Regions from separate parts of the Rhizobium beringeri genome, predicted to be linked through region 3. Evidence: riboswitches for the same ligand, from Rfam matches in the RefSeq annotation. Region 3 holds a riboswitch; each other region holds the start of a gene.

Region 1 (9,460 bases), 1.3 Mb from region 3:
ATAAACACTTTAAACTTGCGCGACTTTGATTCCATTATAGGGCCGTTCGTCATCGTGTGATTGAGGGGTGCGATGGGCACGATATTCTGGCCAAAAGATCCGCTGGATGGGAATGACATGACGCTGCTGACGTCGATCCTTCGGCGATGGTGCGAAAGGTATCAGGTCGAGCTGACGGCGGAGGAAAGCAGCCGCAAGGCGAAAGAACTCGTCGAATGGTTCGAATTCGGCGTCAAGGATCCCGTCGAGCTCGAGGAATTGATCGACGACACGCACTGGCTCGTCAGCAGGATCTGACCCTCTCGGGCAAATCGCAAGAACGCTGGCTGTCAGCGTCGGCGAAGCTGTTTTATGAGAAAAGGCCGGGCGAAAATCGCTCCGGCCTTCGTCCATTTACATCTAAGCGAGACCTTTAGTCATCATCCCGCCAACGCCGGTCGCGATCCCAGCGCCTCTCATGGCGCCAGCGCGGGCCATCCCAATCCCGGTGACGCCGCTCCCAACCCCAGCGGGGCGGACCACCGTAGAAAGCTACCGGCGGCGGGCGTCTCCAGTTTCGCCGGCATTCACCCCAGCGCGTCAGATGCCATCCGCGACCGCAGGCGTAGTCGACCTTTGTGACGTTGCTCTGGACTTTGATTGTCCCCATCGGCATCGCCTCCGCGGTACCGATCGAGAGGCCGCCAACGAGCAAGGCAGCCGCGATAGAAAGTGCTTTCATCGAGAACTCCATTTCAATCCAGCCGCCCCTACTTTATGGCCGCTAAATTGAACTGGAGATGAACTGCGCGTTCATGTTTGGCGCTAGAGCGTGATGCCGAAAAATGTGAGCGGTTTCGGACGAAATCGTGCTCTAACTCTTTAATTTAGAACAGGATTCAGACTTTGGGTTGATCCAGTCTAAAATCATCCTGTTCTGGCAGCGCGCGATGTCGAAGGTGGAAAAGCCGGGCTACGTCCTGCCGTAAAAAGGGTCGGGACCTGGATCACGCCCGGCGGCGACTTCGGTCAGCCGCTCGAGGTAATGCGCCCAGCCTTCCGCATGGCCGGCGCATTGGTCGGCGCTGGGCAGGCCGCTATGGGTGAGCCGCAGCAGCGTTCCGCCTCCCTGCTCGATCAGGTCGATCTCGACCAAGCTCGACCCTGGCGGCACCACTTCGCTGCCGTCCCAGCCGAAGCTGTAAGCAAGGCGATGAACCGGCACCACCTCACGAAACGAGCCGCGTGCAAAGCGGGCGCCGGTGACGTTGACGAGATAGAGCCCGCCGGGCTGCGGCTCGACCTGCGCTTCTGTTCCCATCCAGCGCAGGATCTTCTCCGGATCGGTCATCAGTGCAAACACCGCAGCCGGCGGCGCCGCGATATGCGCCTCGCGGTGAACGACGAAAGATTCTGGCATCACTCTCTCCCATGGTTGTCACGGCCCCGCCCAGGCGGAGACAGCGCGTCCTGTCTTGTCGTGCTTCTGACGTGGATGTCCTCACAGAGAGCATGTAGGCGCAAGCTCCTCCTCCGCAAGAGGGATTGCCCGTCGCCATCGACAAACGAGCGAAATCGCCGCTTGCGGAGCCCTGATCCAGCTCCGGCCGCGAAAGCATTTCGACCTATTGCCAGCCAGTCGCCTTCCCCCTATTGTTCGCGCCGTTCTCAGGGCGGGGTGAAAGTCCCTACCGGCGGTATGCAATTTTGATTGCGAGCCCGCGAGCGCCTTCTCAGGAAGGGTCAGCAGATCAGGTGAGATGCCTGAGCCGACGGTCATAGTCCGGATGAAAGAGAACGTGCGTTCCTGCCGCCCTTGCGGCTGTCGGGAACGTTCGTGATCGCCTTGGGTGATGTGTCTGTTCGCCAAAGGAGATTACCGTGACACCCACCCGCTACGCCTTCGTCAAAGCCAGCTGGCACGCCGACATCGTCGACCGCGCCCTTGATGGTTTCTACCAGCTCGTTCCGCCCGAGCAGGTCGACGTGTTCGATGTTCCCGGCGCATTCGAGATGCCGCTGCTCTCCCGCGATCTTGCGGCAACCGGGCGTTACGGCGCCGTCATTGCCGCGGCCTTCGTCGTCGACGGCGGAATCTACCGCCACGAATTCGTCGCCCAGGCCGTCGTCGATGGGCTGATGCGCGCCGGCATGGATACGGGCGTACCGGTACTTTCCGTGTCGCTGACGCCGCATCAGTATCAGGAAACCGAGCACCACAAGCAGATCTACCGCGCACATTTCGTCGAGAAGGGCCGTGAAGCAGCAAAGGCGGCTCTGACGATCGGCAAAACCCGCGCCGCTCTTGCCGCGTGACAGCGGCTCGACGAGCAGAAGAACAACAGGCGATGAAGACGGCGGGCAATCCCGCCGTCGCCCACATCAGATCGACTTCACCTCGCCGCCATCCATGCGCAGCGTCGAGCCGGTCATCCAGCGGGCGCCCGGCGATACCAGGAACGCCATCAGCTCGGCGATTTCCTCCGGTTCGCCGTAGCGGGCGATGCCTGCTTGCTCGGGGAAATTGGCGGTCGCCTCTTCTACGGTCAGGCCGTGCAGCGGCGCCCAGTGCTTGAGATAGGAACGGCGCCGGCCGGTCATGACGGGACCGGGCAGTACGCTGTTGACCTGCACGCCATCGGCGATACCGCGATCGGAAAAGGCCTTGGCCAGCGCCACAATGGCGGCATTGATCGTTCCGACCGCTGCATAGGGTGCCTTCGGAAATACCGCCGAATTGCCCGACATCAGGACGACGGAGCCCTTGGTCTCTTTCAACGGCGGCCATGCCGCGATCGTCAGGCGCCGCGCGCCATGCAGCTTCAGAGCCAGTCCGCCCTCCCACTGGGCGTCGGTCATTTCGAAAAGATCGATCTGCGGCACCGCGCCGGCGATGTTAAGCAGCGCATCGATGCGGCCGAGGGCACCGAGCGCCTGATCGACCACGGCCTGCGCCGCCGCCGGCTCAGCAAGGTCGGCGCCGATGACGAGGGCCTGCGCGCCGACCGCCCTCACCGCTTGCGCGGTCTCCTCAAGGTTGGCGCGGTTGCGGGCGACCAGCACCAGCGCCGAAAAATCGCGCGCCAGGCGCAGCGCCGTTGCCTGGCCGATGCCCTGGCTGGCGCCGGTAATGATGGCTACTGAGTTCGACATGGCAGATCTCCTGTTGGCGAGAGCCACGGCCCCCCTTCCGGAGGGCCGTGGCCGGGTTTTCCGTCAGCGGGCCAGAAAATCGCGGATCGCGGCCGCGATCTCGGCGGCGTGCGTTTCCAGCGCAAAATGGCCGGTGTCGAGGAAGCGGACGACCACATTGGGATTATCGCGCTTGAAGGCTTCGGCGCCGGGCGGCAGGAAGAACGGATCGTTCTTGCCCCACACGGCCAGGAACGGCGGCTTGTGGGTGCGGAAATACTCCTGGAAGGCAGGGTAGAGCGCGACATTGCTCTTGTAGTCGCCGAAAAGATCAAGCTGCACATCCTCAACATCAGGCCGGGCCAGATAGAAATTGTCGAGCGAATAGCCATCGGGCGAAACCGTGGTCGGATCGGCGACGCCGTGGGTATATTGCCAGATCGTCGCCTCCGGCTGGAGCATCGCTTTCAGCGCATTGCGGTTCTCCTCGGAGGCGTCCTCCCAATAGGCCTGGATCGGGTTCCAGCCGTCGCTCAAGCCCTCGACATAGGCATTGCCGTTCTGTGAGATGATCGCCGTGATCCGATCGGGATGCTTCACGGCGAGGCGGAAGCCCGTCGGTGCGCCGTAGTCGAACACATAGACGGCGTAACGGTCGAAGCCGACGATTTCGGTGAAGCGGTCGATCGTCGCCGCGATCCCGTCGAAGGTGGCAGGCCGCGCCGGCAGGTCGGATTGTCCGAAGCCCGGAAGATCGGGCGCGACGATGTGGAAGCGGTCGGCCAGCAGCGGAATCAGGTCGCGGAACATGTGGCCGGCGCTCGGAAAGCCGTGCAGCAAAAGCAGCTTCGGAGCATCCGGCGAACCTGCCTCACGATAGAAGATCTTGAAGCCATCGACGTCGGTGGTGCGGTATCTGATGGTGGACATGACAGTCTCCAATGAAAGAACGCAAGGGGCAGAACACCACCATTTGGCGGCTTTTCCTTGGGTTCGGTTAAGTTTTGACCGGCATTCGCACCGATCGGCAAAGTCTCTCTTTCCGCCGGACAGATCGCTTTGCTGTCCTTCGGTTCTTGAACCAGTCTCCAATGCGTGACCTGATGCCTGGGGCTTCGGTCACAGAGTGGCGTTCGGCTCCCGGTTTCCCATTCTCCTTGAGAAGCGCAGCCCAGTCCTGCCGGGCTCGCTAGACTGCCATCAGGACAACCGGGATATCGTCGACGCGCCTTCCATGGTGGCGGTGCCGCGCGGCTCGTAGGCGCGCTGGTCACGCAGGATCTGGAAGGCGATCGTCAAAAGCTTGCGCGCGATGGCAACCCGCGCCTTGTTTACTCCTTTGATCTTCAGATGCTCGTATTGGGCGCGCAGCTGCGGATCGCTGGCGATGGCAGGTGTTACCGCCTCGACGAAGGCCCAGCGCAGCCACTTGTTGCCCTGCTTGATGATCTTGCCGTGGAAGGTCTTGCCGCCGGAGGAATAGGTCGACGGCACAAGCCCGGCATAGGCGGCAAGCTTCTTCGGGTGGCGGAACCGCGATATGTTGTCGATCTCCGCATCGATCAGCCGGGCGAAGAACTCGCCGATGCCGGGGATCGTCTTCAACAGCTTGACGTTGGCATTGGCCTTGGTCATCGCCCGGATCGTCGCTTCCGACTGTTTGATCCGCATGTCGATGTCGCCGATGAAGGCGAGACCACGGTCAATCTGGATGCGGTCGATCTCCGAGACGTTCACTTGAGCCAATTGGACGCGGCCGGCCTTGCCAAACAAATCGCCAAGCTTCTTCAACTGCGCCGTCTGCTCCGGATAGCGGTCGAACACCGTGACGATGCGGTTCTTGGTCATCGTGCGCAGGCGCACGTAAAACATCCGCTCGCGCAGCGCGACGCGAAGGTCCCGCGATCTCTCGCTTGGCGCCCAGGCTTCGGGTACCAGGTCGGCTCTGAGCAGATGTGCCAGCACCGTCGCGTCGATCTTGTCGGTCTTGATCTTGGCGTCGGCGATCGCTTTAACCTTCAGCGGATGGGCGAGAACGACATCATCACAAATGTCGTCGAGCCAGTCGTACATCACCATCCAGTTGCGCGTCGCTTCGACAACCGCATGCGAGTTCTCCCGATAGCGTTCGAGAAACCCGCCCAGCGACTGTCGGTCGTTCTTCACCCGGCCGGATCTCAGCGTCTTGCCGCTGCTGTCCTGAACCACCAGGTGGCTGTAGGATTTGTGATAGTCGACCCCGATATGGTATACATAAGAGGCAGTCATGCTTCCAACTCCCTTATTGAGATCTTCGAAACCCCAATAGGATAAGCCGAAAGGCTGGAAGTGTGACTGTCCCTCGATCATCATCTGCATCTCAGTGATCCGTTCTCTCAACGGGCGCGGCCTCTTTCATGCCACCTCCTTTGCGTTGATAACTTGTTTGATATTTTCCGTGTGGTTATTCCGCCTGCCCTTGCAGGCGGCTGCTGAAGATCTCCGGCTGGAGATAGAGAACGAGGGCGCAGCAGATCAGGAAGAAGCCGAGGAGCGGTACGAAGGGGGCAACAAGCCCCGCCAGGGCAAAGATCGCCAGGCCAACGAGGGTTCGACGGCGCGCCAGCCGGCGGGCTTGCTCAGGCATGGCATCCGTCTCGACATGCGCCAGGATCTCGCGCTCGAACATGAGATAGGCGGCATTCACCAGCACGAAGACGGCGGCGTAGACGGCAACCGGCATCGGCGCGAGGTCGGTCCTCGCCATCCAGGCTGTGGTGAACGGCAACAGCGACACCAGGAACAGGTGCACGAAATTGATCCAGATCAGCCGGGTCGATGCAAAATGCACCAGCCGTAGCAAATGATGGTGGTTGATCCAGATGATCGCGATGAACAGGTAGCTCAAGGCGTAGCTGACCAGGGTCGGCCAGAGCGCAAGCATGGCTGTGATTTCAGGGGACTCGGGCGCCTTCAGCTCCAGCACCATGATGGTCATGATCACCGCGATCAGAGCGTCCGAAAACGCGCTCACGCGCTCCGTCGTCATCTTCTGTCCGTGCATCTCAATTCCTCCTCATCCCATGTTTTGACGGCTGAATTCAGGCCGCTGCTACTGCGGCGACCGCCTCCCTGACGATGTCGAGCACGGCGGCAGGCGCCGTAACGATTGGCGTGTGGTCGGCGGCGTGAGAGCGCACCCGCGCCTGCATCCGCTCGGCCATGAAGCGCTGGTTGTCGGCAACGATCATCCGGTCCTGTTCGGCGACCAGGAACCAGGCCGAGCGGTCCTTCCAGAGCGGGCGCGACACGGGGACAGTGATGCAGGCCGGCGAAATCGGCCGCTGCACGGCGGCCAGTACCGCCTGCTCCTCATCAGTCGCATTCTGGGCGAATGCCGAGGCGAAGGCCTCCTCCGGCAGGTAGATCAGGCCGTGATTGTCCGGCGAAAGCTTCGGCGCCTGCGGATGCGGCGTGCCGCGATAGAAAATATCGGCCACCGTCTCGCCCTCGTCGGGCGCCAGCGCCGCTATATAGACAAGCCCCTTGACCTTCTCTTCCCTGGTCGCGGCGATCACCGCGCCGGCATAGGCATGGCCGACGAGAACCACTGGCCCCGTCAACCGCTCCAGTGCGCGATCGAGTGCCGCGACATCGTCACTGAAGGAGGTCAGCGGCAGCGGCGCTGCCACCACCGTCAAGCCTTCGGCAGCCAGAAGCTGGATGATCTTCGACCAGCTCGAACCATCAGCCCAAGCGCCATGGACCAGCACAACATTCACATTCTCTCGGGACATCGGCCTTCTCCTCTGCGTCCTGATGACATTAAGTAACCTATCCAATGCTGATATAACGGTTACTATTGGATCGCATAACTTGTCAAGACCATTCGAACAGGTTACATGTCAATTATGTCTTCAAGAGGCCGCCCACACTTGGTGTCACGGCGGCCGGAACAGGAGTTATGATGGGCAACCGCTCACCCGCCCTTTTCATTGGCGATGCGCTGGGGCTGGATTTTCTGAATTCGATCGCGACACCGGTCGATACGCCGGTCGATTGGATCGACGACGGCGAAGGCCTGCTGCGCTGGCTGGAGCAAGCAGCACTCGTTCCTCACGAAACGCTGGAGGCGATGCGGGCGCAGGCCTTGCCCGGCGAACTCGACAATGTTGCCGATCAGGCAAGGCATCTGCGCGAGTGGTTCAGGGATTTCGTCCGCACCCGCAAGGGCCGCCCACTCCCGGCAAATGCCCTGAACGAGCTGGAGCCGTTGAACCGCCTGCTCGAACGCAACGAGGGCTTCAGCCGCATCGTGGCAAGTCACGCCGATGGGCACGAGACGCTGGCGCTTCAGCCGATGCGCAAATGGCGCTCGCCCGATGCACTGCTGCTGCCGGTCGGCGAAGCACTGGCGCAATTCGTCTGCACCGAGGATTTCTCCACAGTGAAGGCCTGCGAGGGACCGGTCTGCACGTTGCTTTTTGCCGACCACACCCGTGGCCACCGGCGGCGCTGGTGCAGCATGGCGATGTGCGGCAACCGGGCAAAGCAGGCAGCCCACCGGCATAGGCTGAAGGCGGATCACGAGTGATGCGCCGTCAGCCGGATCTCTGCGTGGCTGGGCCGGAATCTGCCTTCAATCGGAATAGGCATGGAATCCGCTGGTACCGGCCAAATCAGACAGAATAATTGATTCGACGGCCTCACCGCGCTGTGGTCCACTGGCCATTGACATGTATCGCCATTCTTAACGCATCCAAAACCCCAAGGAGCTGAAGATGAGCAATGCAATGCGCAGTGAAACCCCCATTGAGACCCCGAGAACACAGCCCGTCGACACCAAGCTCGAGGTGGTCGTCATCCCCGTTTCCGACGTCGACCGCGCCAAACGTTTTTACGACGGCCTGGGCTGGCGGCTCGACGCCGACTTCGCCAATGATGCCGATTTCCGTGTGATCCAGTTTACCCCGCCCGGCTCCGGCTGCGCGATTATCTTCGGCAAGAACGTCACCGCTGCAGCCCCCGGTTCCGCCCAGGGGCTCTACCTGATCGTCTCCGACATCGAGGCCGCCCGCCGCGATCTCATCGCCCGCGGCATCGAGGTGAGCGAAGTGTTCCATGACGCTGCCGGCGTCTATGCAGGCAAGGACGAACCCTATCTGTTCGGGCGACTCCGGATCTCCGGCCGCGATCCCGACCACCGCAGCTATCGCTCCTTCGCCTCTTTCAAGGATCCCGACGGCAACGGCTGGCTGTTCCAGGAAGTCACCACGCGGCTGCCGGGGCGCATCGACGCCGACGAGACGAAATTCACGACGTCGACCGAGCTTGCGTCAGCCCTCCGCCGCGCGGCTACCGCCCACGGCGAACACGAGAAGCGAAACGGCGGCAAGCACGACGAAGGCTGGCCGGACTGGTACGCCGAATACATGGTCAGCGAACAGGCCGGCAAGCAGCTGCCCCTATAGGCAAAGGCGGCAACATTCTCTGAGAAGCAAGGGCGTTTCGGTATGGCGCGCGCCATACCGAAACGCTTTTTCGTGTCTTCGCCTCACCAATCTCACCGATCACCTTGCCGACGTCAGGATGTCCCCCCGCCTCTCGCTGTTGCAGTCAACCGATTATCCCGTCGGGCATATCGCCCGGACGTCGGATACGAGTCCGCCTCGCGCTTCGCCATCCGCTTCCGGAAGCATTTCGGCTCCGCGCCGCGCCCCTATCCGCGGCGGCGTAAAACGAGGTCGAGGATCGGGATCCGCCAGAAGCTCTCATTGAGATGTGGAAGACATCTGCGACGTTATCCAATCAGAAAATGCCAGCATGGCTGCTGTTGATGGCCTTGATTGAAGTCGGGTTAGCCAATAGCTGCCCAATGATATGGTCGTGGGAAAAGGTTGTCTTATAGCCCCTGATGACAGATGCCTGGAAAACATCGACGGCGGCGCCAAAGCGATTCCCAGTCCCTGCAGAGCCGCCTCCATCATGGCGACGGAAGAGTCGAAAACGATACCTGCGTTGACCTGCGTCGCCGGTGGAACGTCGGCAGCCGCGAACCATGTACTCCACTCGTCCGCCCTGTAGCTCCTCAAAAGCGTTGCGTCGACCAGGTCAGCAGGCGACCTTAAACGGTCCGCCAGTTTGGGGATGCACAGAGGCGAAAGCGGAGCGTCGAACAGGCGCAACGCTTCTGTGCCGTGCCAGGAGCCACTGCCGAAGCGAATGGCAAAGTCCAGTCCCTCAGCGGCCATGTCGACGCGATTATTGTTTGTCGAAATGCGCACGTCGATGAACGGATGCTGCTGTTGAAAATCCGGAAGCCTTGGCAATAACCAGCCGACAGCAAACGTTCCGACCACGCCCAAAAACA
Region 2 (9,460 bases), 910 kb from region 3:
CTCAGCCACACCATCCGCGGGCTCGAGGAGCGGCTTGGACTGCGATTGCTGACCCGCACGACCCGCAGCGTCGCGCCGACAGAGGCCGGCGAACGCCTGCTCGTCTCCATCGGACCGCGGCTCGACGAGATCGAGAGCGAGCTGGCTGCCTTGAGCGCCTTCCGTGAGAAGCCGGCAGGCACCATTCGCATCAATGCCGGCGAGCATGCCGCCGATGCCGTCCTCTGGCCCGCCTTGGAAAAGCTCCTGCCTGATTATCCCGATATCAATGTCGAGATCATTGTCGACTACGGTCTGACCGACATCGTCGCGGAGCGCTACGATGCGGGGGTGCGGCTTGGAGAACAGGTGGCGAAGGACATGATCGCGGTGCGCATCGGCCCCGACATGCGGATGGCCGTGGTCGGCGCTCCCGCCTATTTCGACACCAGGCCGAAGCCGCTGACGCCGCAGGACCTTACGGATCACAATTGCGTCAATCTGCGCCTGCCGACCTATGGCAGCGTTTATGCATGGGAGTTCGAGAAGGACGGGCGCGAGCTCAGGGTTCGGGTCGAAGGACAGTTGGTCTTCAACAATATAGCCCTGCGGTTGAACGCGGTGCTGGCTGGTCTTGGGCTGGCCTATATGCCGGAGGACTTGGTCGAGGCGCATCTTGCCGAAGGGCGGCTGGTGCGCGTCCTGGAGGATTGGTGTCTGCCGTTTTCCGGCTACCATCTCTACTATCCGAGCCGCAGGCATACGTCGCCGGCATTCGCCCTCGTCGTCGATGCACTTCGCTATCGAGGATAGACGCCCACCGTTTCGGGCCGCCCGGACAGGCATATATCCGAACCACTGGTGATCGGCTCTTGCCGGATGCGAAATCATGCCTGCCAGTGATTTGACATTCCATCACTCGCCGCTAATTCACACTTGGAATTGAAGGAAACAGTGAATGAATACTGCGGCACCTGCCACGAAAGCTCGGACTGGCGTGTCCGGTTTGGATACAGTTCTGGCGGGGGGCCTTTCGCCGGGGCACGTTTTTCTCCTGGAGGGAAATCCGGGAGCTGGCAAAACGACGATTGCGCTGCAGTTCCTGATCGAAGGTGCGCGGCTCGGCGAGCAGGGGCTCTACATCACCCTTTCGGAAACCGAGAGCGAACTTCGGGCCGGTGCCGCATCGCACGGCATGGTGATCGATGGCAATATCGAGGTCTTCGAGGTCGTGCCTCCTGAAAGCCTGCTGGATGCCGATCAGCAGCAGAGCCTGCTTTATTCGTCGGATCTTGAACTCGGAGAGACGACAAAGGAAATCTTTGCCGCTTTCGAGCGGATCAAGCCACGTCGCGTGGTTCTCGACAGTCTGTCGGAGATAAGGCTGCTCGCGCAAAGCTCACTGCGCTACCGCCGGCAGATCCTCGCGCTCAAACATTATTTTGCCCGACAAGGAGCGACAGTCCTACTGCTCGATGATCTGACGTCCGAGGTGCTCGACAAGACGGTGCACAGCGTTGTGCACGGTGTCATTCATCTGGAAGAGATGGCGCCGAGCTACGGCTCCGAACGCCGACGTCTCAGGGTCATAAAATATCGCGGACAGGCCTTCCGCGGCGGCTATCACGATTTCATCATCCAGACTGGCGGCGTTATCGTCTTTCCGCGGCTCGTTGCCGCCGAACACAGGTCGAGTTACGCCCGCGATCAGATTTCCTGCAATATTGCGGAACTCGATCTGCTTCTCGGAGGTGGCCTGGAGCGAGGTTCCAGTACACTCATCCTTGGTCCTGCCGGCACCGGCAAAAGCACGTTCTCGTTTCAATTCCTGATGGCTGCGGTCGCGCGCGGCGAGAAAGTGGCGGCCTTCATTTTTGACGAGGAGTTGGGCCTGCTTTTCACGCGGCTGAAGGCGCTCGGAATGGATCTCGAAGCCATGCGAAACGCGGGTGATATTCACATCGAACAGCTCGATGCCGCCGAACTGTCGCCGGGCGAATTCGCCCACCGCGTGCGCAACTGCGTCGACAAGTCGGATGCGAAAACCGTGATCATCGATAGTATCAACGGTTATCAGGCTTCGATGCCGGATGAGAATTCGCTGATCCTTCATATGCACGAGTTGCTGCAATATTTGAACAGGCAAGGCGCCAACACCTTTCTCACCGTTGCCCAGCACGGGCTGGTCGGTGACATGAAGGCACCTGTCGACGTTACCTATCTCGCCGATACCGTCATTCTGCTGCGTTACTTCGAGGCTGCGGGAAAGGTGCGGCGGGCAGTCTCGGTGATCAAGAAGAGGACCGGCTTTCACGAGGATACCATCCGGGAGTATCGCATAGACGCTTCCGGCTTGAGGTTCGGCGATCCTCTCGTCGGGTTCCAGGGCGTGCTTCGCGGCGTTCCAGAATTTGTCACGACCTCAACGCCGCTCCTCGCGACCGATGGCGGGGATAGCGGCAATTCCTAATTCCGGCAAACCGAAAGCATTGATCTACACCCCCGTCGGTCGCGATGCCTGGGTGGCGAGATCGTTGGTCGATGAGGCCGGATTCGTATCGATTGCCGCCACCGACCTGCCTATGTTCGCGTCATCGCTCAGCGATGACGTTGCGCTTGGCGTCCTGACGGAGGAGGCCGTTCGCTCGAGCGATCTCAAGCCGATCGCCGCCTGGGTTTCGGCCCAGCCGAGCTGGTCAGACCTACCATTCATCGTGCTCACCACACGTGGCGGCGGGCCTGAACGAAATCCGGCCGCTGCCAGGCTTTCCGAGGTTCTTGGCAACGTCACCTTCCTGGAAAGGCCGTTCCATGCGACCTCTTTCATCAGCGTGGCCCGGACCGCATTAAAGGGACGCCTGCGCCAATATGAAGCGCGAGTCCGGCTTGAGGCTCTGGGCGAGGGAGAGCGCCGGTTGCAGACGGCGCTCGCCGCCGGTCGTCTCGGGGCGTGGGAGCTGGAGCTATCCTCGATGGCCCTGTCTGCTTCGGCCACCTGCAAAGCGATCTTCGGCCGAAGGCCGGACGATGATGTGACGCGCGACGATCTGATCGCAAGCATCCACCCCGAAGACCGGGATCTTGTGCTGGCACGCCTGCGCCAGACGATCGATACCGGACGCGACTATTCGATCGAGCACAGGACGATCTGGCCGGATGGATCACTGCATTGGACCGAGGTCCATGCGCAGCTTTATTCCGACAGATATGGTTCTGCGAGGAAACTCGTCGGCGTCTGCTCCGATACCACCGTCCGCAAGACCATCGAGGAAAATCTGAGACGGCTCAATGAAAACCTCGAAGAGCGCGTGAGGGAACGGACCAAAGAGGTCAACGCCGCTCACCAGACCCTGCTCGAGGAAGTCGCCCAGCGTGAAAGAGCCGAGGAGCAGCTTCGCCAATCGCAGAAGATGGAGGCGATCGGCCAACTGACCGGCGGCGTCGCACATGATTTCAACAATCTGCTGATGGTCGTTCTCGGAAATCTGGAGCTGCTCGGCAAGCACGTTGCCGGAGATGCCAAGGCGACGCGTCTGGTCGACGGGGCGATTCAGGGTGCGCGGCGCGGGGCGGCGCTGACGCAGCGGCTGCTGGCTTTTGCCAGACAGCAGGATCTGCAGGTCAAGCCCGTCGATCTGACCGAGCTGGTCTCCGGCATGAAAGATCTGCTGCGGCGCTCGGTCGGATCCTCGATCAGCATTGAAACCATCCTGCCGGCAACCCTGCCGCCGGCGCTGGTCGATGCGAACCAGCTCGAACTGGCGCTGCTCAACCTTGCGGTCAATGCCCGCGATGCAATGCCGGATGGCGGGACGCTGTCCATCTCGCTGCGCGAGGAGCAGGTGGCCGGCGATGACGGCGTTCTCGGCAAAGGCGCCTATCTTGTGTTGGCGGTGGCCGACAGCGGCACCGGCATGGATGCGGAGACGCTGAAGAAGGCGGTTGATCCGTTTTTCTCGACCAAAGAACTCGGAAAGGGCACGGGCCTAGGCTTATCGATGATCCACGGACTTGCCGTTCAGCTCAATGGCGCACTTCGTCTGAAAAGCGAATTTGGGATCGGAACGACCGCTGAATTGTGGCTTCCGGCGACCGAACGGCGCCCCGAGCGGGCGATCGAAGCGGAACTGCCCGTTCCGCAAGCTGCATCCAGACTGAAGATCCTCCTGGTCGATGACGATGCCTTGATCGCCATGAGTTCGGTCGACATGCTTGAAGACCTCGGCCACGAGGTCGTCGAGGCAAACTCCGGCGCGCAGGCGCTGGAACTGATCAGCAGCGGTCAGCATTTCGACCTTGTCATAACCGACTATTCGATGCCTGGTATGACCGGCGCACAGCTTGCCCAGGCCGCGCGGGACATTTATCCGGCGTTGCCGATCGTGCTGGCGACAGGTTATGCCGATCTTCCTGCCGGCACCGATATCGATCTTCCGAGATTGGCAAAGCCCTATGATCAGGCTCAGCTCGCCAAGGAAATCGCCAAGGCGATGGCAAGCGAAACGGCTCCGCTTCTTAGATCCGGCGTTGACGCAGGTGGTTCAAAGCCTCGCCTGTCCAAGGCCAACGATGTCAGCGATGAAATCGGCGATGGCGCCTGTGTCGTCTAGATCGAAGACCGGCAGGGCCGTATCCGTGACCGCATGATCGGCGGCGATAGCGCAGATATGGGGATCGCTCGGCGCCAACGGTTCACGATTTGCCGCTTCCAGGCGGCGGGCCTCGATCTTCGGGATCGGCTCGCGCTTATAACCTTCGATCAGCACGAGGTCGCAGGGGGCGAGGCGGGCGAGGATCTCCTCGAACTCGGGTTCCGGCGCACCGCGCAGCTCGTGCATGATGGCGTAGCGGGTGCCGGAGACGATGGTGACCTCGTGGGCGCCGGCCTGGCGGTGGCGGTAGCTGTCGGCCCCGACCTTGTCGATGTCGAAATCATGATGGGCGTGCTTGATCGTCGAGATCCTGTAGCCGCGGCGGGTGAACTCCGTCACCAGTCGGACGGCGAGCCCCGTCTTGCCTGAGTTCTTCCAGCCGGCGATGCCGAAAATTTTCGGTGCAGTCATCCGCGAAGGGCCTCCAGCCAGCGTTCCGCCTCGACGAGATCGTCGGGCGTGTTGATGTTGAAGAAGGGATCGAGCAGGCTGGCGCGGGTCGGATGCAGCGGAAACGCCACTTCCGTAACGTCATGCCGTAACAGGAAGTCGCGTACGCGGCGCTTCTCGTCGGTGGCGATCCAGGCTCCGAGATCGGCGGCCAGCGTCACCGGCCAGAGCCCGAAGACCGAATGGCTGCGGCCCTCGGAGGCGGCAATGGCGATCTGCGACGGGTGCTCGATCGCTGCCGCCAGCCGGACGACGAGATCGGCCGGGAAGAACGGGCAATCCACCGAGACGGTGACAACATGGGTGATCGAGGGTAGGCCGGCGGCATAGACCATGGCGGCATGGATGCCGGCCATCGGTCCGGCCTTGCCGCGAAATCGGTCGGGAACGACAGGCACGCCCTCGGCGGCGGCATCGGCATTGACGGCAACGAGCGGGGTCTGCTGCGAGAGGCGGGTCAGCACATGATGGAGCAGGCTCTCGGCCCCGAGCATCACGCCTGCCTTGTCGCGGCCCATGCGTTGCGAGCGGCCGCCGGCCAATACAACGCCTGCTATATCAGATCTGTCGAGCGAGAATTCAGCCATCATCCTTCCTCAGACCGGCGCGCGCGGGGCGGATTCCTGCGCGATCGGCGACACACGGCGCTTGGCCTCACGATAGAATGTATAGAGCCCTGAGGCGATGACGATCGCAGCCCCGACGAGCGTCCAGCTGTCAGGCACTTCGGCGAAGAAGAGGAAGCCGAGCAGGGAAGAAAAGATCAGGCTGGTATAGCGGAACGGTGCGACGAAGGAGATTTCGCCGGTGCGCATGGCGAGGATGACCGACTGGTAGCCGACGAGCACCAGCACCGATGCGAGCACGAGATGCCCAAGCGCGTTAGCGCTGACCGGCTGCCAGCCGCCGAGCACCGGGATGAGCAGCGCGCCGAAGAAGGAGGCAGATATGGCGGTGATGACGGTTATCATCAGCGAGGGAATCTCCGGGCTAATGCTCCGGGTGGCGAGATCGCGGCCGGCCGTCGTCAGCACCGCGGCGACGCAGAGCAGGGCAGCGGCGGTGAATCCATCGGGGCCGGGACGGATAATGATCATCACGCCGACGAGGCCGACGAGGATTGCCGACCAGCGCCGCCAGCCGACCGGCTCGCCGAAGAACAGCGCAGCCCCGAAGGTAACGACCAGCGGCAGCGACTGCAGGATCGCCGAAGCATTGGCGATCGGCATCATGCCGAGCGCGGTAATATAGGTGACGGCGGAGAGTGTTTCGCAGATGATCCTGAAGATGATCATCGGCTGCAGCATGATGCGCCAGGAACGCAGCGCGCCCATTTTCCAGGCGATCAGATAGACAAGCAGGCTGGTGAAGAGGCCGCGCAGGAACATGATCTCGCCGGCGTTCATATAGGCGATCACCGATTTGGATAGAGCGTCGCTTGCAGAAAAGCCGGCCATCGCCATGCTCATATAGATGGCGCCCTCAGTATTGCGTGACCGCGGCATGAAGAGATTCCCGTTACCTGTGCGCCCCTTTTAGTCGCGAAGATGCATGAAGGGAATCGGATGAATGTCACACCAGCCATAAATCGATGATGCGGTGCACAATGGCGCTGATGTCAACGCAGGCGTGTGGGTGGAAGTCCCGACAAATCCCCGTTTTATAAAGTGAATTCCGATATTTCCGATGCCGCAATCAAGGCGTCGATGAGGACGCGCCGTCGCGCTGCCGGTTCGGCCATAGGCGTTTTTCTCTTCATGCGCGGGAAACGGGTGGCCGCATCGCCTGATGTTTGAGCATCTCAGATCTCGCAACAACCCAGGAGAGACCGAAATGACACTTCTCAACGACAAGATCGCAATCATCACCGGCGCAAGCTCCGGCATCGGCCGCGCGGCGGCGAAACTCTTTGCGCGGCAAGGCGCCAAGCTTGTGGTCACCGGCCGGCGACAGGACGCGCTCGATGCGGTCATCGCGGAAATTGAGGCGGAGGGTGGTCAGGCCGTCGCCATATCAGGCGATGTCAGGGACGAGGCGCTGCAGGCAAGGCTCGTCGAGACGGCAGTCTCGCGTTTCGGCCGGCTCGACATCGCCTTCAACAATGCCGGCATCCTCGGTGAGATGGGGCCGGTCGCCGGGCTGTCGGTGGAGGGCTGGCGCGAGACGATCGAGACCAATCTCACCGCCGCCTTCCTCGGCGCCAAGCACCAGTCGGCGGCGATGGGAAAAGGCGGCGGATCGCTGATCTTCACCTCGACTTTCGTCGGCCACACCGTCGGCATGCCTGGCATGGCCGCCTATGCGGCGAGCAAGGCGGGGCTGATCGGCTTCGTGCAGGTACTCGCCGCTGAACTCGGAGCGCAGAAGATCCGCGTCAACGCACTGCTTCCCGGCGGCACCGACACACCCGCCAGCATCACCAACGCGCCTGATGCCACGCCGGAAGTGCTCGCCTTCGTCGAGGGATTGCATGCGCTAAAACGCATGGCGCAACCCGAAGAGATCGCCAATGCGGCGCTTTTCCTCGCCTCCGACATGTCGAGCTTCGTGACCGGCACGGCGATGCTGGCGGATGGTGGGGTTTCGATCAGCCGGACATAGGGCGGGCAAGGGAAGGCGCCGTCAGGGTCATCACTGTGGTACGCTCTTTGTTGCGGCGGGCTATGCCGCCGCAACAAAAGCATCGATCAGGCGACTTCGCGTATGTCTCTTTCGGCCTGGCGGTCGAGGTAGGCGACCAGATCCTCGATGGTGACGAGGGGGAGGTTGTGGCGTTCGGCGAAGAGCGTGAGTTCGGGCAGGCGGGACATGGTTCCGTCGTCGTTGGCGACTTCGCAGATGACGCCGGCGGGGATCCTTCCGGCGAGGCGGGCGAGATCGACGGCGGCTTCGGTGTGGCCGGGGCGGCCAAGCACGCCGCGGGGGTTGGCGCGGAGCGGAAAGATGTGGCCGGGGCGGGCGAATTCGTCAGGCTTTGCGCGATCGTCGACGAGGGCGCGGACGGTGGCGGCACGGTCCGCCGCAGAAATGCCCGTCGTCGTGCCCTTGAGATAATCGACCGAGACCGTGAAGGCAGTTTTGTGCGATTCCGTGTTGTTGGGTACCATCAGCGGAATATCGAGCGCATCGAGACGCTCGCCTTCCATGGCGATGCAAACGAGACCGCGGGCGTGGGTCATCATGAAAGCGATTGTCTCCGGAGTGACGGCATCGGCCGCGACCACGATATCGCCTTCATTTTCCCGGTTCTGGTCGTCGACGACGACGACCATCTTGCCGCTGGCAATGGCTGTTATGGCATCTTCAATTGTTGCGATAGTCATGCTGTCTGGCCTTTCAAGGGTTATGTCAGCGGGCTGACATGGTCTGCTCGGCTCAATCCGTGAGCGAGCCTTCTGCCCTTGGGCGAACAAACGTCAGCCGACTCCAGGATGGAGTGCGACTGCCCGTGTTGTCCTCTTCCATCCGGACTATACCGTCGGCTCCGGCATCTCACCGGATCTGCTGACCTTCCAGCAATTCAAAGTGCTACAGCGTCTTTTGCGCGTCTGAAAGACGCGCGGCGCTGTAGTGCCGGAAGCGCTCGCGGGCTCCAGGATTGCTCCTGATACCGCCGGTGGGGAATTACACCCCGCCCTGAGAACATTTCAAAGATAGGATCAAAAACAGGCGGATGGCAAGGTCAGTCGACCGGGCAAAAATGCAAAGCTGCCCTAACGCCGATGGACACACTGTTCACACGGAGGCGACGACCGGGTCGCCTTCCGCGCTTGGTTGGTGGTTTGATCCTTCCATGCAGGTCGCCCAAAACCACTGCGCACTGTTGGGCGACCTGCATCAGGACATGATCAGGCCGCCGTCGACATTGATCGTCTGGCCGGTGATATAGGCGGCGTCATCGCTGGCGAGGAAGGTGACCAGGCCGGCGACGTCTTCGCCGGAGCCGGCCCGTTTCATCGGGATGCCCTCGACCCATTCCTTCATCAGCTCGCCGGGGGCGTAGTTGCCGAGCAGCTTGCCCCAGGCCTGGTCGTTATAGGCCCACATGTCGGTCTCGATGATGCCGGGGCAGAAGGCGTTGACGGTGATTTTCTCGGTTGCGACTTCCTTGGCCAGGCTCTGGGTGATGCCGACGACGCCCATTTTCGAGGCGGCATAATGCGGCGTGAAGATGAAGCCGTCGCGGGCTTGGCCGGAGGCGGTGTTGATGATGCGGCCGCCGCGCTTGTGCTTGCGCATTCTTGATATCGCCTCCTGGGCGCAGAGGAAGACGCCCTTGGTGTTGACGGCCATGACTTTGTCCCACTCGTTTTCGGTCAAGTCCTCGACCCGGGCGATGGTGATGACGCCGGCATTCTGGATCGAGACGTCGACCGCGC
Region 3 (9,460 bases):
TTCGGCGATCGCCTCGGCTTCCGTCTGGTCCGCGACCGCGGCGAAGGCGGCAAATTCCTCGCCGCCCATGCGGCCGAAGATGTTGTTTGGAATATACTGGCGGGCCATCCGCGCGAAGGCGGTAAGCACGGCATCACCGGACTGGTGGCCGAAACGGTCATTGACGCGCTTGAAATGGTCGAGATCGAAAAGCAACACCGCGACCTGGCGCTGGTCGTCATGGGCTTTTTCCCTGGTGGCGTCGAAATAGCCGAGCAGGCCGCGGCGGTTGAGCACGCCGGTCAGCGAATCGGTCAAGGTGAGCGCACGCAGGTGCCGTTCGGAGCGCTCCATGATCAGCCGGCAGGTGAACGCGAAGGCGATGGTGAGCAGGAAGGCGCTGGCCATGGCGGAGGCGCCGCCGAGATTGGTCGCCTCGATATCGCTCGGCAGAGTCAGCGCCATCATCAGCGCCGAGCCGAAGCACAGGCAGCCCTGGATGACGAACACGCCCATCAGCTTGACGCGGGTACGCTCGCGGCGCATGTCGCCGGCGGCGACCGCCATGGCAAGTGCCGTCGCACCCGTCGCTGAAGCAAGGTTATAGAGTACCACCCGGTTTGAATAATCGCTGTTGACCCAGGGCAGGAAGACCCCGGCGAGCCAGATGACCGGCGGCAGCAGCGCCCACCATTCGATCCGCTTGCGGTCAAGCGCCAGAAAACCCGCCACCCAGGCGCTCTGGCCGAGCAGGGCGATGGCATTGCCCGCCTCTATGGAAAGCACGCTGGGGATTTCGCCGCGTAGCGCGACCATCGCAAAGCCCATGCCGGTCAGGAGGAAGCCCAAGCCCCAATAGAGATAGGCCTCGTTCCTGACGTTATGGCGCCAGGCGACGAACAGCACCAAAGCGAGCGTCATGGCCTCTGAACACCAGATGGCGAGACCTGTAGCAATATTGAACACGGCAGCAACCCCTTGTCTGTCCGTTCGCATCCTTGCCGAGGAAGCTCGCCACTTCCTTAATGTCGCTGCGCTGCGGCATTGTTTCAGGCCGATATCTGCCGGTAGGCTTTCCGTTGGGTAAACGTGTATGAGCACGGTCGAATAGAGTAAGCCTTCCTTCATCCTGTCATGGAGAAAAGCCGGGGGAGATCATGCCGAGGACTCGTCGTTAAAAGGCTTTTGGCGGAAAGACGCTACCAGGAGCCGCCTTGCCCCACCTTCTTAACGTTATCCTCATGCGTGTCTTGAAGAGGAGGGCCGGGACACTCTATGTAGGGGTAAGACATTTTTCTTTGATTCCCGGCGCCGGCCGGCGAGACGTTGACAAAGGACGCACATGAGAAACCCAGTCGATACCGCAATGGCCCTCGTGCCGATGGTCGTGGAACAGACCAATCGCGGTGAACGCTCCTACGACATCTATTCCCGCCTGTTGAAGGAACGCATCATCTTTCTGACGGGTGCCGTCGAAGACCATATGGCGACGCTCGTCTGCGCCCAGCTGCTCTTCCTCGAGGCCGAAAACCCGAAGAAGGAAATCGCGCTCTACATCAATTCGCCCGGTGGCGTCGTCACCGCCGGCATGGCGATCTACGATACGATGCAGTTCATCAAGCCCGCGGTTTCGACGCTCTGCATCGGCCAGGCCGCATCCATGGGCTCGCTGCTGCTGGCTGCCGGCCACAAGGACATGCGCTTTGCCACGCCGAATTCCCGCATCATGGTGCATCAGCCCTCGGGCGGCTTCCAGGGGCAGGCCTCGGACATCGAGCGGCACGCCCGCGACATCCTCAAAATGAAGCGCCGCCTGAACGAGGTCTATGTCAAGCACACCGGCCGCACCTACGAAGAAGTTGAAAAGACGCTCGATCGTGACCATTTCATGGATGCGGACGAAGCCCAGAGCTGGGGCGTGATCGACAAGGTTCTGACGTCGCGCCTCGAAATGGAAGGCGAACAGGCCTAGTAATTAATAGGGATGGTGTTTTTGTCGCCACAGTTCTATCCCATTTGTGATTGAACAAGGGCTTTCATACGGCGACGAAGACGCTAATAGTAGCTATTAATGCTATGTTGAATTTTTATGACATAGCATTCGGCATTCGAAGGGGAATTCGTTGCCGCCGGGACCACGACATGATTGGTTGGCCCCGGTTCGTACCCCCTGAAGCCCTTCTCGGCAAAGGCTCCGGAAACGGAGTGCCGCCAGGAGCTGATAGAGTGGACCGCGATTTCGCCTTGAAATGCGGCGTGCTGGAAGGAAAATGATATGAGCAAGGTCAGCGGCAGCAACGGCGGCGACTCCAAGAACACTCTCTATTGTTCGTTCTGCGGAAAGAGCCAGCACGAAGTCCGGAAACTGATTGCCGGACCGACCGTCTTCATCTGCGATGAATGCGTCGAATTGTGCATGGACATCATCCGCGAGGAGAACAAGTCCTCGATGGTCAAGTCCCGCGACGGCGTTCCGACGCCCCAGGACATCATCAAGGTCCTCGACGAATACGTCATCGGCCAGCGGCAGGCGAAGAAGATCCTGTCAGTCGCTGTGCACAACCATTACAAGCGCCTGGCGCACGCCTCCAAAAACGGCGAAGTCGAGCTGGCGAAGTCGAACATCATGCTCGTCGGCCCGACCGGCTGCGGCAAGACCTATCTTGCCCAGACCCTCGCCCGCATCATCGACGTTCCCTTCACCATGGCTGATGCGACGACGTTGACAGAGGCCGGTTATGTCGGCGAGGATGTCGAAAACATCATCCTGAAGCTGCTGCAGTCGGCCGACTACAACGTCGAGCGTGCGCAGCGCGGCATCGTCTACATCGACGAAGTCGACAAGATTTCGCGCAAGTCCGACAACCCGTCGATCACCCGCGACGTCTCGGGCGAGGGCGTGCAGCAGGCGCTGCTGAAGATCATGGAAGGCACGGTCGCTTCCGTTCCGCCGCAGGGCGGCCGCAAGCACCCGCAGCAGGAATTCCTGCAGGTCGACACGACGAACATCCTGTTCATCTGCGGCGGCGCTTTTGCCGGCCTCGACAAGATCATCTCTGCCCGTGGCGAGAAGACCTCGATCGGCTTCGGCGCCTCTGTCAAGTCGCAGGATGACCGCCGCGTCGGCGAGGTCCTGCGCGAACTGGAGCCGGAAGACCTAGTCAAGTTCGGCCTCATCCCCGAGTTCATCGGCCGTCTGCCGGTTCTGGCGACGCTCGAGGACCTCGACGAGGATGCGCTGATCCAGATCCTGTCCGAGCCGAAGAATGCGCTGATCAAGCAGTATCAGCGGCTGTTCGAGATGGAAGACGTGGAACTGAACTTCCACGAGGACGCTCTGCGCGAAATCGCCCGCAAGGCGATCGTACGCAAGACCGGCGCTCGCGGCCTTCGCTCGATCATGGAGAAGATCCTGCTCGACACCATGTTCGAACTGCCGACGCTGGAAGGCGTGCGCGAGGTCGTCATCTCCGAGGAAGTGGTGCGCGGTTCGGCCCGTCCGCTTTACATCTATGCCGATCGCCAGGAAGAAAAGGCCAACGCTTCGGCGTGACCTTACGGCTTTCGTATGATTATTTTGGGGGCTTGCCATCGGCAGGCCCCTTTCTATTTGAAAAACCATGCGAAGCGCTGTTAGTATTTGCCGGTTGGAACCGAAATTACCTTTGCCGATGTTGCGCAAGGGGTAGTGTTTGGCAATGATGCAATGATTCCGTAAACCTCTTGCTGGCGTTTGCATTTTAGCCGGGTCGGAAGTGGTAAGCGCCGGTCCAGCCACGCGCTTCATAGTGTTGGTGTTCCGTTGTAATAAAGCTGTCACATCCGAGGGACGCGGGCGTTAGCGTGGCTTGAAAAGCGTAGTCAGAACCTCCACTTGTAGCAACAAGTGAGAGTGCCGGCCGGTCCCAAGCGGCCGTGCAGAGAGCCCGGCAACGGGACGATGGAAAGGACATAAAATGACGAAGAAAACGTCTGTAGCGAGCAGCACTGCCTACCCTGTTCTGCCCCTGCGCGACATCGTGGTTTTCCCGCATATGATCGTGCCGCTGTTCGTCGGACGGGAAAAGTCGATCCGTGCGCTCGAAGAGGTCATGGGTTCCGACAAGCAGATCATGCTGGTGACGCAGATCAACGCCAGCGACGACGATCCGGATCCTTCCGCGATCCACAATGTCGGCACCGTGGCGAACGTGTTGCAGCTCTTGAAGCTGCCCGACGGCACCGTGAAGGTTCTGGTGGAAGGTCGCGCCCGCGCCGAGATCGACACCTATACCAGCCGCGAGGATTTCTATGAGGCGCTCGGCCATGTGCTCGAGGAGCCGCATGACGATCCGGTCGAACTGGAAGCCCTGTCGCGTTCGGTCGTCTCCGAATTCGAGAGCTACGTGAAGCTCAACAAGAAGATTTCGCCCGAAGTGGTCGGCGCCGCCAGCCAGATCGACGACTATTCCAAGCTCGCCGATACGGTCGCTTCGCATCTGTCGATCAAGATCACCGAGAAGCAGGAGATGCTGGAGACCACCAGCGTCAAGCAGCGCCTCGAAAAGGCCCTCGGCTTCATGGAAGGCGAGATCTCGGTCCTGCAGGTCGAAAAGCGCATCCGCTCGCGCGTCAAGCGCCAGATGGAGAAGACCCAGCGCGAGTATTACCTGAATGAACAGATGAAGGCGATCCAGAAGGAACTCGGCGACGGCGAGGAAGGCCGCGACGAGATGAGCGAACTGGAAGAGCGCATCTCCAAGACCAAGCTGTCCAAGGAAGCCCGTGAAAAGGCCGATGCGGAGCTGAAGAAGCTGCGCCAGATGAGCCCGATGTCGGCGGAAGCCACCGTCGTGCGCAATTATCTGGACTGGCTGCTCGGCATTCCCTGGGGCAAGAAGTCGAAGATCAAGGCCGACCTCAACAATGCCGAGAAGATCCTCGAAGCCGATCACTTCGGTCTCGACAAGGTCAAGGAGCGCATCGTCGAATATCTGGCCGTGCAGGCCCGTGCCACCAAGATCAAGGGCCCGATCCTCTGCCTCGTCGGTCCTCCGGGTGTCGGCAAGACCTCGCTCGCCCAGTCGATCGCCAAGGCGACCGGCCGTGAGTATGTCCGCATGGCGCTTGGCGGCGTTCGTGACGAAGCCGAAATCCGCGGTCACCGCCGCACCTATATCGGCTCGATGCCCGGCAAGGTCATCCAGTCGATGAAGAAGGCGAAGAAGTCCAACCCGCTCTTCCTGCTCGACGAGATCGACAAGCTCGGCCAGGACTATCGCGGCGATCCGTCCTCGGCCCTGCTGGAAGTGCTCGATCCGGCGCAGAACATGACTTTCATGGACCACTATCTGGAAGTCGAATACGACCTGTCGGATGTGATGTTCATCACGACGGCGAATACGCTGAATATTCCAGCGCCCCTGATGGACCGCATGGAGATCATCCGTATCGCCGGCTACACCGAGGATGAAAAGCGCGAAATCGCCAAGCGGCACCTGCTGCCGAAGGCCATCAAGGAACATGCGTTGCAGCCGGAAGAATTCTCGGTCAGCGACGACGCCCTGATGGCGATCAGCCAGCAGTACACCCGTGAAGCCGGCGTCCGCAACTTCGAACGCGAACTGATGAAACTCGCCCGCAAGGCGGTCACTGAGATCATCAAGGGCAAGACGAAGGCCGTTCATGTGACGGCGGCCAACATCTCCGACTACCTGGGCGTCCCGCGCTTCCGCCATGGCGAAGCAGAGGGCGAGGATCAGGTCGGCGTCGTGACCGGTCTTGCCTGGACGGAAGTCGGTGGCGAGCTGCTGACCATCGAAGGTGTGATGATGCCGGGCAAGGGCCGCATGACGGTCACCGGCAATCTGAAGGAAGTCATGAAGGAATCGATCTCGGCAGCGGCCTCCTATGTCCGCTCGCGCGCTGTCGATTTCGGCATCGAGCCGCCGCGCTTCGACAAGAGCGACATCCACGTGCACGTGCCGGAAGGTGCAACGCCGAAGGATGGCCCCTCGGCCGGCGTCGCCATGGCAACAGCGATCGTCTCGATCATGACCGGCATCCCTGTGGACAGGCATGTCGCCATGACCGGTGAAATCACCCTTCGCGGCCGTGTGCTGCCGATCGGCGGTCTCAAGGAAAAGCTGCTCGCAGCGCTTCGCGGCGGCATCAAGAAGGTGCTGATTCCGGAGGAAAACGCCAAGGACCTGGCGGAGATTCCTGATAACGTGAAGAACAACATGGAGATCATCCCGGTATCCCGCATGGGCGAGGTGATCAAGCATGCGCTGATCCGGCGGCCGGAGCCGATTGAATGGGACGGCACGGTGGAAACGCCGGTCATCACATCGGTCGAAGGCCTCGATGAGACAGGCGCAACCATAGCGCATTGAGTGGCCTTTGCCACATTTATGCCCAATTGGCCCAAAACACGCAAAAAGGCTGGCGGAAACGCCAGCCTTTTTTGTGAAAACGTCATGTAGACGCTTGCTTTTCCTTGATTTGCAGGGCTTTTGGGTTTTCGGCGGGCCTGATGAAACCTATTCTGCGCCTAGCTTACTTTTGAGTCGTTTCATACCATTTAGAAAGGGGTGGAAACATGAACAAGAATGAACTCGTGTCCGCAGTAGCCGAAAAGGCAGGACTGACGAAGTCCGACGCGGCTTCCGCTGTTGACGCGGTTTTCGACGTTGTCCAGGCTGAACTCAAGAACAAGGGCGACATCCGCCTCGCGGGTTTCGGCAGCTTCACCGTTTCTCATCGTGCCGCAACGAAGGGCCGTAATCCGTCGACGGGCGCTGAAGTCGACATTCCGGCTCGCAACGTGCCAAAATTCACGCCCGGCAAGGGCCTGAAGGACGCCGTCAACGGCTGATCTGATATTATCCGTCAGCCGGAAACGAGACCGGTTGTGCAGGATTTGAGAGGGGTTCGGCTTTGCCGGACCCCTTTTGCTTCAGAGCATGATGCCGAAAAGTGTGAGCGGTTTTCGGACGACATCATGCTCTACTTTTTTGATCTGAGAGCACTCTTGCCGCCGCGCGGGCTTTGATCTACGACATTTCCGTTCTCAGGGCGGGGTGAAACTCCCCACCGGCGGTAAGGGTTTCGGCTCGAGCCCGCGAGCGCCTTCCCTTGTGTCCAAGCGGGGGAGGGGTCAGCAGATCCGGTGCGATTCCGGAGCCGAGGGTTAAAGTCCGGATGGAAGAGAATGAGTGTCGGTCGTGCGAAGGGCAGGGATCCGCCATGTCGCTCGTGTCCGTGCCTCATGCGTCCTGATTTATGTTGGTCCCTGTTCTGGATGAAAGACATGAATCAGACTTCCCTTGCAGTCTCGCCGTCCCGGGCCGTTGTCGGTGCACTCTGGATGGTGCTTGCCGGCATTGCTTTTTCGCTTCTCAACGTCGTCACCCAATGGCTGACGATGAAGCTTGCCTTTCCCTCGGCGTCGGCAGCCTTCTGGCAATATGGCTTCGCCTTCCTGTTTTCGCTGCCGTTCCTCAAGAGGCTCGGCCTTGCGGCGATGCGCACGCACTATCCCTGGCGTCACCTCGTGCGCGTCGCGCTTGCCGCGCTCGGTGTCGAGGCCTGGGTCGCCGGCCTTGCCGCCGTACCGATCTGGCAGGCGATCGCACTGGTGATGACCTCGCCCTTCTTCATCATTCTGGGCGCCCGGCTTTTCCTGGGTGAACGCGTCGGCCCGGCTCGCTGGGCAGCGACGGCAGCGGGTTTCACCGGAGCCATGATCATCCTGCAGCCATGGTCGGACGGCTTTGGCTGGGCGGCACTCTTGCCTGTGCTCTCGGCGCTGCTGTGGGGCGCCTCGTCGCTGATCACCAAGAGCCTGACTGGCATTGAACGACCGGAGACGATCACCGTCTGGCTGCTCGTTCTGCTGACGCCGATAAACGGCGGGCTGGCGCTTATGGCAGGTTTTGCAGTACCGACGGGTGCAACACTTGCCCTGTTCCTGCTGGCGGGGCTGCTGACCGCAGCAGCGCAGTATTTCCTGACGCTTGCCTATGCCGCAGCGGATGCCGCCTACGTCCAGCCGTTCGACGATCTGAAGCTGCCGTTGAACGTTCTGGCCGGTTGGCTGTTCTTTGGCTACGCGCCGGCGGGTTACCTCTGGCTGGGAGCGGCTCTCATCCTGTCTGCTTCGCTCTTCATCATGCGAAACGAGATGCGCAGAGAGCGCAAACCAGCCTGACGCGCTCAGGTACAAAATGTCGCATCTGTCATGCCTCTGTCATGCCGCTCCCGCAGAAAACTCCTGTTTCGAATGTTCGACACATTGGGGGATTTCATGACAATTTCATCGCGCAAGGCAGCGCTCGCTGCCGCGCTTCTCGCATCCGTCGCCTTTCCGGCCACGGCCGAACCGGTTTTCAACCGCGTCGCTTCCTTTCCGGTTGCGCAGAACCTGCCGGCTGACAAGGACAAGCTTTCGGTGAGCTCCGCCGAAATCATCTCAGCGACCGACGACGGCAACACGCTGATCTATAGCGACAGCCCGCTCGGCGCGATCGGCTTCATCGACATTACCGATGCCAAGGCTCCGAAGGCCGGCGGTGCGGTGATGATGGACGGCGAGCCGACATCGGTCACCTCCAGCGCCGGCAAGGCGCTCGTTGCCATCAACACCTCCGAAAGCAAGGCGAAGCCCTCGGGCCGTCTCGCGATCGTCGACGTAGCGACCAAGAAGATCGAAAACAGCTGCGATCTCGGCGGCCAGCCGGATTCGATCGCCCTCAACAAGGACAAGACGCTCGGCACCATCGCGATCGAAAACGAGCGCGACGAAAAGGTCAATGACGGCAAGATCCCGCAAATGCCGGCTGGCGACCTCGTCGTCTTCCAGGTCAAGAACGGCACCGTCGATTGCGGCACCATCAAGCACGTCGCGCTGGCCGGGCTTGCCGGCGTCGCTCCTGAGGATCCGGAACCGGAATTCGTCGCCTTCAACGGCCTGAACGAGATTGCCCTGACATTGCAGGAGAACAACGAAATCGTCATCATCGACGCCAACACGGCTGAAGTGAAGACGCATTTCTCCGCCGGCAGCGTCGATCTCACGGGCATCGACACCAAGCGTGACGGCGCCCTGAAATTCTCAGGCGAAGCCAAGGGTGTGCTACGCGAGCCCGACGCCGTGAAGTGGCTGGACGACAACCGCCTCGTCGTCGCCAATGAAGGCGACTACCAGGGCGGCTCGCGCGGCTTCACCATCTTCGACAAGACGGGCAAGCTTCTCTACGAATCGGGCGCATCCTTCGAACGCGCCGTCGCCCATATCGGCCACTATCCGGAAAGCCGGTCGGGATCGAAGGGCGTCGAGCCCGAAGGCCTTGAAGCCGCCAAGTTCGGCGACGATCAGTATTTCTTCCTGCTCGCCGAGCGCGCTTCGGTCGTCGGCGTCTATAAGGATACCGGAGCTGATCCCGAGCTTGTCCAGCTGTTGCCATCCGGCATTTCGCCGGAAGGCGCGATCGCCATCCCT

Evidence for each region. Region 3 has a riboswitch for FMN ahead of ribN (riboflavin transporter RibN). Riboswitches for the same ligand answer to the same signal wherever they lie in the genome.
Region 1: it holds a riboswitch for FMN, as region 3 does, so the genes downstream of both, ELH03_RS13415 (6,7-dimethyl-8-ribityllumazine synthase) here and ribN (riboflavin transporter RibN) in region 3, are expected to answer to the same signal.
Region 2: it holds a riboswitch for FMN, as region 3 does, so the genes downstream of both, ribB (3,4-dihydroxy-2-butanone-4-phosphate synthase) here and ribN (riboflavin transporter RibN) in region 3, are expected to answer to the same signal.

The regions. Positions count from the first base shown of each region.
Region 1 is NZ_SILG01000001.1:2,644,864-2,654,323, forward strand. Features, by position in the region: gene ELH03_RS13400 (hypothetical protein) at 73-297, shown strand; gene ELH03_RS13405 (GCG_CRPN prefix-to-repeats domain-containing protein) at 413-721, opposite strand; gene ELH03_RS13410 (SRPBCC family protein) at 953-1,399, opposite strand; FMN riboswitch at 1,640-1,782, shown strand; gene ELH03_RS13415 (6,7-dimethyl-8-ribityllumazine synthase) at 1,861-2,295, shown strand; gene ELH03_RS13420 (SDR family oxidoreductase) at 2,362-3,132, opposite strand; gene ELH03_RS13425 (alpha/beta fold hydrolase) at 3,196-4,041, opposite strand; gene ELH03_RS13430 (IS110 family RNA-guided transposase) at 4,312-5,379, opposite strand; gene ELH03_RS13435 (TMEM175 family protein) at 5,555-6,154, opposite strand; gene ELH03_RS13440 (alpha/beta fold hydrolase) at 6,192-6,887, opposite strand; gene ELH03_RS13445 (CGNR zinc finger domain-containing protein) at 7,058-7,684, shown strand; gene ELH03_RS13450 (VOC family protein) at 7,872-8,561, shown strand; gene ELH03_RS13455 (LysR family transcriptional regulator) at 8,862-9,460, opposite strand, start outside.
Region 2 is NZ_SILG01000001.1:2,220,816-2,230,275, reverse strand. Features, by position in the region: gene ELH03_RS11245 (LysR family transcriptional regulator) at 1-792, shown strand, start outside; gene ELH03_RS11240 (ATPase domain-containing protein) at 938-2,449, shown strand; gene ELH03_RS11235 (PAS domain-containing hybrid sensor histidine kinase/response regulator family protein) at 2,424-4,589, shown strand; gene mobB (molybdopterin-guanine dinucleotide biosynthesis protein B) at 4,521-5,042, opposite strand; gene mobA (molybdenum cofactor guanylyltransferase MobA) at 5,039-5,668, opposite strand; gene ELH03_RS11220 (DMT family transporter) at 5,678-6,586, opposite strand; gene ELH03_RS11215 (SDR family oxidoreductase) at 6,915-7,682, shown strand; gene ribB (3,4-dihydroxy-2-butanone-4-phosphate synthase) at 7,769-8,404, opposite strand; FMN riboswitch at 8,531-8,729, opposite strand; gene ELH03_RS11205 (glucose 1-dehydrogenase) at 8,919-9,460, opposite strand, start outside.
Region 3 is NZ_SILG01000001.1:1,313,953-1,323,412, forward strand. Features, by position in the region: gene ELH03_RS06765 (sensor domain-containing diguanylate cyclase) at 1-1,107, opposite strand, end outside; gene clpP (ATP-dependent Clp endopeptidase proteolytic subunit ClpP) at 1,322-1,951, shown strand; gene clpX (ATP-dependent Clp protease ATP-binding subunit ClpX) at 2,255-3,532, shown strand; gene lon (endopeptidase La) at 3,936-6,353, shown strand; gene hupB (DNA-binding protein HupB) at 6,560-6,835, shown strand; FMN riboswitch at 7,023-7,177, shown strand; gene ribN (riboflavin transporter RibN) at 7,262-8,170, shown strand; gene ELH03_RS06795 (esterase-like activity of phytase family protein) at 8,267-9,460, shown strand, end outside.